2 regions of the Citrobacter portucalensis genome follow, and region 1 is predicted to be linked to the other one. Evidence: predicted binding sites of a transcription regulator. Region 1 holds the regulator's gene; the other holds the start of a gene.

Region 1 (5,261 bases):
ATCAAAAAAATGCAGATCACGCGCCAGCAATGTCAGCAAATTGCCAACGGCTGGCGCGGACAGCTGGCGATCGCCGTCGATAACATTGTCCGCCCGGATCGTACCCGACAGATGATCGTGGATTTCTACCGTCACTTTGATGATGTGGAGTTGTTAGTTTTTCAGGAAGTGTTTAACGGCGTGTGGGACGCACTGTCTGATGGGCGTGTGGAGCTGGCCATCGGGGCCACACAGGCCATTCCGGTCGGGGGGCGCTATACCTTCCGCGATATGGGAATGCTGAGCTGGAGCTGCGTGGTAGCCAGCCATCATCCACTAGCGTCAATGCCTGGACCGTTAAGTGATGACACGTTGCGCAACTGGCCGTCACTGGTGCGCGAAGATACCTCCCGAACATTGCCGAAGCGTATTACCTGGCTGCTGGACAACCAAAAGCGCGTCGTCGTGCCGGACTGGGAATCTTCTGCGACCTGTTTGTCCGCGGGATTGTGCGTGGGCATGGTACCGACGCATTTTGCCAAGCCGTGGATCGATAGCGGTAAATGGGTTGCGCTGCAACTGGAGAACCCTTTTCCTGATGCCGCATGCTGCCTGACATGGCAGCAGAACGATACGTCACCGGCATTGAGTTGGCTGCTGGACTATTTAGGAGATAGTGAAACGTTGAACAAGGAATGGCTGCGGGAGCCAGATGAGACTCCCGCACAACAGGCTTAACGGCGGTAATCGCGGAACGGACCGTCGGCAACGGAGCGACGCTCAACCAGGCGTGGATGCACTTCGATAGACTGTGACTCTTCACGTTTATTCACGATACGGTCTAACAGCATGTTGAAGGCCGTTTCACCCAGTGAATCCTTCGGCTGGTGAATGGTCGTCAAGGCCGGCGTGAAGAAGCGGGCGTTGCGCACGTTGTCGTAGCCGATGAGTGAGACATCCTGCGGTACGCGCAGTCCCATTTCGTCAGCGGCGCACAGCGCACCCATTGCCATAATATCGCCACCGCAGAAGACCGCGGTCGGACGATGAGACTGCGACAGAATTTGCTGCATGGCGCGGTAGCCGGATTCAGGCTCAAAATCGCCCTGGACAATCCAGTTTTCAGGCACTTTAATCAGCGCTTCTTCCATCGCTTTCATAAAGCCAGCCAGACGCCCGGCCCCGGTGTTACGTTCCATTGGGCCAGGGATCACGCCAATCTCACGATGACCGCGTTCTACCAGATACCGGCCCGCCATGTAACCGCCTTCGAAGGCGTTATCAATGACCGTATCAGTAAAGTCGGCTTTTGCTTCGCCCCAGTCCATGACGACCATCGGGATATGGCGATACTCTCCGAGCATCGAAAGCAGCGACTCCGGATACTCAGAACACATCACCAGCAGACCATCAACGCGCTTTTGCGCCATCATCGACAGATAAGCCTGCTGTTTTTCGAGACTGTTCCATGCGTTACCCAGGATCAGGGTATAGCCTTTCTGGAAACAGTTTTTCTCAACGGCTTCGATAATTTCGGCGAAATAGGCCGCTTCGCTGCTGGTCGCCAGCAAGCCGATAGACTTGGTGTGATTTACCTTCAGGCTGCGGGCAACTGCGCTCGGAGAATAGTGCAGTTCTTTGATTGCTGCCCAGACAGCATTACGTGTTTCTTCCGCGACAAAGCGCGTCTTGTTAATTACGTGTGATACGGTTGTAGTGGAAACGTTTGCTCGCTTCGCTACATCTTTAATTGTTGCCATTACATCTCACTCCAGACCATATCCTAAGCTCCTGAGAATACTCCAGGTAAACGTTTGCCTTTACACACCCTTATCGCAACGTAAGGGTTGCGGCACGCCGGGAAAACGACACGGAACGTCAGGAAGGGGTCAATGGCCGGTACGCTAATCAAGTAAGCGTGGAATTTTGTCTGATCTTAACGAAAAGGGGAAGAGTTAAAAGCAGTTATCAATATAAATCGTGAGAGATTTTTGCTTTCAAGTGTGTAAAAATGCGCAATATCACTTTTTGTGTGGGAATAAAAAGGAGAAAACTTGATGAGCACCGATCTGAAATTTTCGTTAGTGACTACCATTATTGTTCTGGGTTTGATCGTCGCGGGTGGTCTGACCGCAGCGCTGCATTGATTTCCCCGAGGGAGTTAGCTCTCCCTCATCCCTTCGACTCGTTTTTCCCCGCTATTGTTTGCGAATAAGCAAAAGTCTTTTGCAGTTTTGTTAACTTTATTAATTTTGCGATCAATGTCATGCTTTTGACTCTTATTTTATGTCGTGCCACGGCTCGACGATATGGAGTCGAAATATGAAAATCAATTACCCTTTACTGGCGCTGGCAATCGGGGCGTTTGGTATTGGCACCACCGAGTTTTCGCCAATGGGGTTGTTGCCCGTCATTGCCAAAGGTGTGGACGTCTCGATTCCGGCGGCTGGCATGCTGATCAGCGCTTATGCGGTAGGTGTGATGGTAGGTGCACCGCTGATGACATTGCTGCTGTCTCATCGTGCGCGACGTAATGCTTTGATATTCCTGATGGCGATTTTCACGCTGGGTAATGTTCTTTCGGCTATCTCGCCGGATTACACCACGCTGATGCTATCGCGTATTTTGACCAGTCTTAACCATGGAGCCTTTTTTGGTCTCGGTTCTGTGGTTGCAGCCAGTGTGGTACCCAAACATAAGCAGGCCAGCGCCGTGGCAACGATGTTTATGGGGTTAACCATCGCCAATATTGGCGGCGTTCCGGCGGCGACCTGGCTTGGTGAAACCATCGGCTGGCGCATGTCGTTTATGGCCACTGCGGGGCTGGGCGTCATTGCGATGGTCAGCCTGTTCTTCTCATTACCCAAGGGTGGAGCAGGAGAGCGCCCGGATGTCCGAAGCGAACTGGCGGTGTTGATGCGCCCACAGGTGTTGTCGGCGTTACTGACTACCGTACTGGGTGCAGGGGCGATGTTCACGCTGTATACCTACATCTCGCCGGTTCTGCATACTATCACTCATGCTACACCGGCATTTGTTACCGGGATGCTGGTGTTGATAGGCGTTGGCTTCTCGATCGGTAACTATTTTGGCGGCAAACTGGCTGACCGTTCAGTCAACGGTACGCTGAAAGGCTTTTTACTGCTGCTGATGGTTATTATGCTGGCCATTCCTTTCCTTGCGCGTAATGAGCTGGGAGCGGCGGTCAGTATGGTGGTCTGGGGCGCGGCGACGTTTGCGGTCGTTCCACCGTTGCAGATGCGTGTGATGCGCGTTGCCAGCGAAGCGCCTGGATTATCATCGTCAGTCAATATTGGCGCGTTTAATCTGGGGAACGCTCTGGGGGCTGCGGCCGGTGGGGCGGTGATATCTGGCGGCCTGGGCTACAGTTTTGTACCGGTGATGGGGGCGATTGTGGCGGGTCTTGCGCTGCTACTGGTGTTCATTTCCGCAAGAAGACAGCCTGAAGAGGCTTTCACTACCGCGAATTAATGCAAAAACGCAGAAGGAAGTCCTTCTGCGTTATCTTTTTTATGCTGCGAAGTTCTTCGCAACAAATTCCCAGTTCACCAGTGCCCAGAAATGTTCCAGGTAGCCAGGACGGGCATTGCGATAATCGATGTAGTAGGCGTGTTCCCATACGTCAACGGTCATCAGCGGCGTCGCGTCGGTAGTCAGCGGAGTACCTGCGTTGGAGGTGGAGACGATAGCCAGTTTGCCATCCGTTCCTTTTACCAGCCAGGTCCAGCCAGAACCGAAGTTTTTGATAGCGGCATCGGTGAACTGCGCTTTGAAATCTGCAAAGCTGCCAAAGGAGGCGGCAATTGCATCAGCCAGTTTACCGGTCGGTTCACCACCTGCGTTTGGTGCCAGGCAGTTCCAGTAGAACGTGTGGTTCCATACTTGTGCTGCGTTATTGAATACACCGCCTTCAGAGCTACGAACGATCTCTTCCAGTGATTTGCCTTCAAACGCCGTGCCTTTAATCAGATTGTTCAGATTGGTCACGTAGGTTTGATGGTGTTTGCCATAGTGATATTCCAGCGTTTCGGCAGAAATGTGCGGTGCCAGAGCATCTTTGGCATACGGTAATGCAGGTAATTCAAACGACATTGCTTCTCTCCTTATTATTTATATTGAGTACACACAATAGCCTCATTGTGAGTAAGGATAGGGTAGCAAATTGAAAGGTTATGCAAAAGAAGAACTTACCCTACAGCATGTTCTGTAGGGTAAGTTTTTAGCGAATTGTTTTTGGCGTCATTACCCGACGAGCGCCCACATAGTGGCGCTGCCAGTAATCTTCGCTCAGAGAGGTGATTTGAATTTCCTGCCCGCTGCGCGGTGACTGAATAAACTTACCGTTGCCGACGTAGACGCCGACGTGATCGGCTGTTCCGCGACCCTGGGTACGAAAGAATACCAGATCACCATTTTTCAGTTCGCCACGTTCAATTGGTGCGGCATCACGCAGATGGTACATTTCATTCGCGGTACGCGGAATGCGGAACTTCACCAGATCTTTATAGGCGTAATAAACCAGACCGCTGCAGTCAAACCCGGTTCTTGGCGAGGAGCCGCCCCAACGATAAGGTTTGCCGATTTGGTTCATCAAGGTGGACATAGCGGTTTTAGTCGCTTTCTGCACTTTCACTTTATGTGCGTCAGCAAGCGTAGTCGGTGCAGTGGTTTTCACCTTCACGCAGCGTGGTTTATGACCTTTGCGCGGTGTGCATTTTTCCGTCCAGGTAACGGCTGCGGTTTGTGCTGCGGCAGTTTTACCACGGCGATTTGCAGTTTTAGTCGACTTTGCCGGAGCGGCTGTGCGTTTTTTAGAAGAGGAAGCGGTTTTGGTGCTGGTTTTGCTGGTGGTCTTTGTCGCCGTTTTCTTGCTGGTCTTTGTTGTTTTTTGGCTGGTTGTTGCGCTTTTCTTTTTATCTACCGTCTTGAGTGGGTGAGTACTGGTAGGTGTCGTCCTGGCCTGCTTGGAAGCATGAGCCATAGGCGTAAAAGGCAGTGTAGTAAAAAGCAAAGCACAGAGCGTGATCGAGATTCGGTTTATCCGCGCCACTGAGCAGTCCTCTGGTAAGGCAGGTCTATCGTGCCTGCGTGTGATTTTCAAAACTTGACGATTCTAATCTATAGAAAGAGGGAAAGTTAATAGCTTTTTTTGTTTAAAACTATGTTTCGTAACCGACCGCAAAAAAAAACAGCAATTAACGTTTGAGTTGGTGAACGGATAATCAAATCCACATGTTTGAAGGGGATAAGTGAGATTGTGA
Region 2 (5,261 bases), 1.4 Mb from region 1:
GCGGGAACACAACGTACAGCTGCATCTGGGGGTTACTGTGCAGACGCTCGGCCGCCAAACCCATCAGTTGGTGCTGGCTAATGGGCAGAGTTATCCATGGGATCGGCTACTGATTGCAACGGGCGCTGCGGCACGCCCCTTTCCGCAACTGGATAAGCTGGGCGATCGTTGCTTCACCCTGCGCCACGCGGGCGATGCCGAGCGCCTGCGCGACAATTTATTGCCGGGCAAGTCGATTGTCATTGTCGGTGCGGGCACCATTGGTCTGGAACTGGCGGCCAGCGCGACTCAACGCGGCTGTCAGGTGACAGTGGTGGAGCTGGCGCCAACGGTCATGGGCCGCAACGCGCCTGCTCCGGTGCGCGACTACCTGCTAGCCCGCCACCAACTTGCGGGCGTGCGGGTACTGCTTAACAGCGCTATTGAGCATGCCGAAGCGGGAGAGTGTCTCTCGCTCATGCTGCAAAACGGCGAAACTCTCACCGCCGATGCGGTGATCTATGGTATCGGTATCGTGGCGAACGATATGCTGGCCCGCGAAGCGGGACTGGAGACAGTGAACGGCATTATCGTTGATGCCGCCTGCACCACCTCCGATCCCGCGATTTTCGCCGCCGGTGACGTAGCAATAACGCGCCAGGATGACGGTTCGTTAGTACGCGTGGAAAGCTGGGAAAACGCCAATTTTCAGGCACAGGTTGCCGCCGCCGCGATGCTCAATCAACCGCAGCCAGCAGCAACGCTGGGCTGGTTCTGGACCGATCAGTACCGTGATAATCTACAGTTTATCGGCGAAATGCAGGGTGAGAACTGGCTCATACGCGGCAATTCAGATGCGCAGAGAGCAATATGGTTTAACCTACAGGATGGCGTGATTGTTGGGGCAGTAACGTTGAATCAGGGCCGAGAAATACGTTTATTGAGAAAATGGATTCAGGCAAAGAAAAAGCCGCCAGTGGCGACTTTAATCGATGAAACAATCTTGCTTAAGTCAATATAACTGCCGGATGGCACTTCGTTTATCCGGCCTACATGTGAGTTACCTGTAGGCCGGAAAAGGTGTTTACACCACCATCTGGCAATCCGTATGACTTACGCGTAAACCGGGAAACGTGCACAGATATCCAGCACTTTACCTTTGACGCGCTCGATAACAGCTTCGTCATTGATGTTGTCCAGAACGTCACACATCCAGCCAGCCAGCTCTTTCACTTCAGCTTCTTTAAAGCCACGGCGAGTCACAGCCGGAGAACCGATACGGATACCGGAAGTCACAAACGGGCTCTTCGGATCGTTCGGTACGCTGTTTTTGTTAACGGTGATGTTAGCACGGCCCAGCGCGGCGTCAGCTTCTTTACCGGTCAGGTTTTTATCAACCAGATCCAGCAGAAACAGGTGGTTTTCAGTACCGCCAGAAACCACTTTGTAGCCACGGTTCAGGAACACTTCCACCATCGCTTTGGCGTTTTTGGCAACCTGCTGTTGATAAACCTTGAACTCAGGCTCCATCGCTTCTTTCAGCGCCACAGCTTTCGCCGCGATCACGTGCATCAGCGGGCCGCCCTGCGCACTTGGGAACACAGCAGAGTTCAGTTTTTTGTACAGCTCTTCGTCACCGCCTTTCGCCAGGATCAGGCCACCGCGTGGACCCGCCAGGGTTTTGTGGGTGGTGGTGGTCACAACGTGTGCGTGTGGAACCGGGTTCGGATAAACGCCTGCGGCAATCAGACCCGCAACGTGCGCCATATCGACGAACAGATATGCGCCGATGCTGTCAGCGATTTCACGCATTTTTGCCCAGTCAACAACACCGGAGTAAGCAGAGAAGCCGCCGATGATCATCTTCGGTTTGTGCTCTTTGGCCTGCTTAGCCATGTCTTCGTAGTCAATTTTACCGGACTCATCAATACCGTAAGGAATGATGTTGTACAGTTTGCCGGAGAAGTTAACTGGGGAGCCGTGAGTCAGGTGGCCGCCTTGTGCCAGGTTCATACCCAGAACGGTATCGCCCGGTTGCAGCAGAGCGGTATAAACAGCGAAGTTAGCCTGAGAACCAGAGTGCGGCTGTACGTTAGCGTAGTCAGCGCCAAACAGCTCTTTTGCACGATCGATAGCCAGTTGCTCAACGATATCAACGTACTCGCAACCGCCGTAGTAGCGCTTGCCCGGATAACCTTCAGCATATTTGTTGGTCAGCTGAGAACCCTGCGCCTGCATAACACGCGGGCTGGTGTAGTTTTCGGAGGCGATCAGTTCGATGTGCTCTTCCTGACGTACTTTTTCCTGCTCCATAGCCTGCCACAGTTCGGCATCATAATCGGCAATGTTCATTTCACGCTTTAACATCCGCATCTCCTGACTCAGCTAACAATAAAATTTTCGGCCTTAAAAGGCGGTCCGTAGGACAACGGCGAACAGTATAACCGAATCATTCTTCGATAACAGGTCTTGACAAAGGATTTTACGCAAACGATTACCTTCATGGTACGCAAGGCTTTGGAGAACAAAGGTCTGCTGAATTTCAACGGATTTCTTTTCAGGTTTGTGATGCAGATTTTTCACGATGTAACCTTTACAACGCAAAGTTACAAAGAACCATTTACAATGCAGGGGTATTTTTTATAAGATGCATTTGACATACATCATTAAAGTCTCAGATAAAGGAAGACCGTATGCTTGACGCACAAACCATCGCTACAGTGAAAGCCACCATTCCCCTGCTGGTTGAAACAGGCCCGAAGCTGACCGCCCATTTCTACGACCGCATGTTTACGCATAACCCAGAGCTGAAAGAAATCTTCAACATGAGTAATCAGCGTAATGGCGATCAGCGTGAAGCGCTGTTTAATGCTATTGCCGCGTATGCCAGCAATATCGAAAATCTGGCGGCACTGTTGCCGGCTGTTGAGAAAATCGCACAGAAGCATACCAGCTTCCAGATTAAACCCGAGCAGTACAACATCGTGGGTGGCCATTTACTGGCAACGCTGGACGAAATGTTCAGCCCAGGCCAGGAAGTTCTGGATGCGTGGGGCAAAGCATATGGCGTGCTGGCGAACGTTTTCATCAACCGTGAAGCGCAGATTTACAGCGAAAATGCCAATAAAAATGGCGGCTGGGAAGGTACCCGTCCTTTCCGCATCGTGGCAAAAAACCCACGCAGTGCACTTATCACCAGCTTTGAGTTTGAACCTGTCGACGGTGGCGCAGTGGCTGAATATCATCCGGGGCAATATCTGGGCGTCTGGTTAAAGCCGGAAGGTTTCCCGCATCAGGAAATTCGTCAGTACTCACTGACCCGTAAACCCGATGGCAAAGGCTACCGTATTGCGGTTAAGCGTGAGGACGGTGGTCAGGTTTCAACCTGGCTGCACAACCATGCGAATGTTGGCGACGTTGTTCACCTGGCCGCACCTGCGGGCGATTTCTTTATGGACGTCGCGACCGACACCCCGGTATCTCTGATCTCCGCGGGCGTGGGACAAACCCCAATGCTGGCGATGCTGGATACGCTGGCAAAAGCGAAGCATACGGCGCAGGTTAACTGGTTCCACGCGGCAGAAAATGGTGACGTGCATGCCTTCGCTGATGAAGTCAACGAACTCGGCAAAACGCTGCCACGCTTTAGCGCACACACCTGGTATCGTGAGCCAACCGAAGCCGATCGTGCGAAAGGTGCGTTTGATAGCGTAGGTCTGATGGATTTGAACAAACTGGAAAGCGCAATCAGCGATCCGGCGATGCAGTTTTATCTGTGCGGTCCGGTTGGTTTCATGCAGTTCGCCGCGAAGCAGCTGGTCGGTCTGGGCGTGAAAAACGAGAACATTCATTACGAATGCTTCGGTCCGCACAAAGTCTTGTAATGTGTTACGCGAGTAGGCCGGATAAGGCGTTTACGCCGCCATCCGGCAATCACTCTGCCTGATGCGCTACGCTTATCAGGCCTACAAATTAACGGCGCGGCTTAGATTGCCGCGTCGTCTTCTTCACCGGTACGAATACGAATAACGCGTGCCACATCGAAGACAAAAATCTTACCGTCACCAATTTTGCCGGTCTGGGCAGTACGGATAATGGTGTCGACGCAGGTATCGACGATGTCGTCGGTAACCACAATTTCAATTTTTACCTTCGGCAGAAAATCCACCATATATTCCGCGCCACGGTACAACTCGGTATGGCCTTTCTGACGGCCAAAACCTTTCACTTCTGTCACAGTCATACCGGTAATGCCGACTTCTGCCAGCGCTTCGCGGACGTCGTCCAGCTTGAAGGGTTTAATAATCGCATCAATCTTTTTCATGCTATTCCTTGAAAAGGTCGCCTGTCTTTTGATCGAATAAAGCTAACATAATCCGCAGATTTATTCTTTGAAATCGTTTGCATCCAGCTCGTGCCGAGAAAGCAATTTATAGAATTCGGTGCGGTTGCGCCCCGCCATTCTTGCCGCGTGGGTCACATTGCCCTTGGTGATTTGCAGCAGCTTACGCAGATAGTTGAGCTCAAACTGGTTACGCGCCTCAACAAAGGTCGGCAGCGCGGTGTTTTCCCCTTCCAGCGCCTGCTCCACCAGCGCGTCGCTGATCACCGGCGAAGAGGTCAACGCCACGCACTGCTCAATTACGTTGACCAGCTGACGCACGTTGCCCGGCCAACTGGCGGTCATTAATCGCTTCATGGCATCGGTTGAAAAGGCGCGTACGAACGGTTTGTGCCGTTCAGCAGACTGGCGCAGCAGATGGTTCGCCAGCAGCGGAATATCTTCCGTACGCTCGGCCAGCGCAGGGATCTTCAGGCTCACCACATTGAGGCGATAGTACAAATCCTCGCGAAATTCGCCCCGTGCCATCGCTTTGGGTAAATCGCGGTGGGTCGCAGAAACGATCCGCACGTCAATGTCGATATCGCGGTTACTGCCCAACGGTCTGACTTTTCGTTCCTGCAATACGCGCAGCAGTTTCACCTGTAACGGCGCAGGCATATCGCCAATCTCATCGAGAAACAGCGTACCGCCTTCTGCGGCCTGAAACAGCCCTTCACGATTGCTCACCGCACCGGTAAAAGCACCGCGCGCATGACCAAACAGTTCTGATTCCAGCAGTTGTTCCGGCAACGCGCCGCAGTTAATGGCAATGAAAGGTTTTTGGCTGCGTGGGCTGGCGTTGTGAATAGCCTGAGCGAAAACTTCTTTCCCGGTTCCGCTTTGACCGTTGATCAAGACGCTAACGTCCGATTGCGCCACCATTCGCGCCTGTTCCAGC

The links. Region 1 encodes PurR, which represses purine synthesis genes. Its sites were predicted from a motif close to CANGCAAACGTTTGCNTG; they were not measured.
Region 2: the regulator PurR is predicted to act here: its motif matches at 2,463-2,480, upstream of glyA (serine hydroxymethyltransferase).

What each region holds. Positions count from the first base shown of each region.
Region 1 is NZ_CP092466.1:2,767,391-2,772,651, reverse strand. It holds gene punR (DNA-binding transcriptional activator PunR) at 1-717, shown strand, start outside; gene purR (HTH-type transcriptional repressor PurR) at 714-1,739, opposite strand; gene cydH (cytochrome bd-I accessory subunit CydH) at 2,037-2,126, shown strand; gene LY264_RS13465 (MFS transporter) at 2,302-3,471, shown strand; gene sodB (superoxide dismutase [Fe]) at 3,511-4,092, opposite strand; gene LY264_RS13455 (C40 family peptidase) at 4,220-5,050, opposite strand.
Region 2 is NZ_CP092466.1:1,367,701-1,372,961, reverse strand. It holds gene hcaD (phenylpropionate dioxygenase ferredoxin reductase subunit) at 1-1,000, shown strand, start outside; gene glyA (serine hydroxymethyltransferase) at 1,093-2,346, opposite strand; gene hmpA (NO-inducible flavohemoprotein) at 2,673-3,863, shown strand; gene glnB (nitrogen regulatory protein P-II) at 3,965-4,303, opposite strand; gene glrR (two-component system response regulator GlrR) at 4,364-5,261, opposite strand, start outside.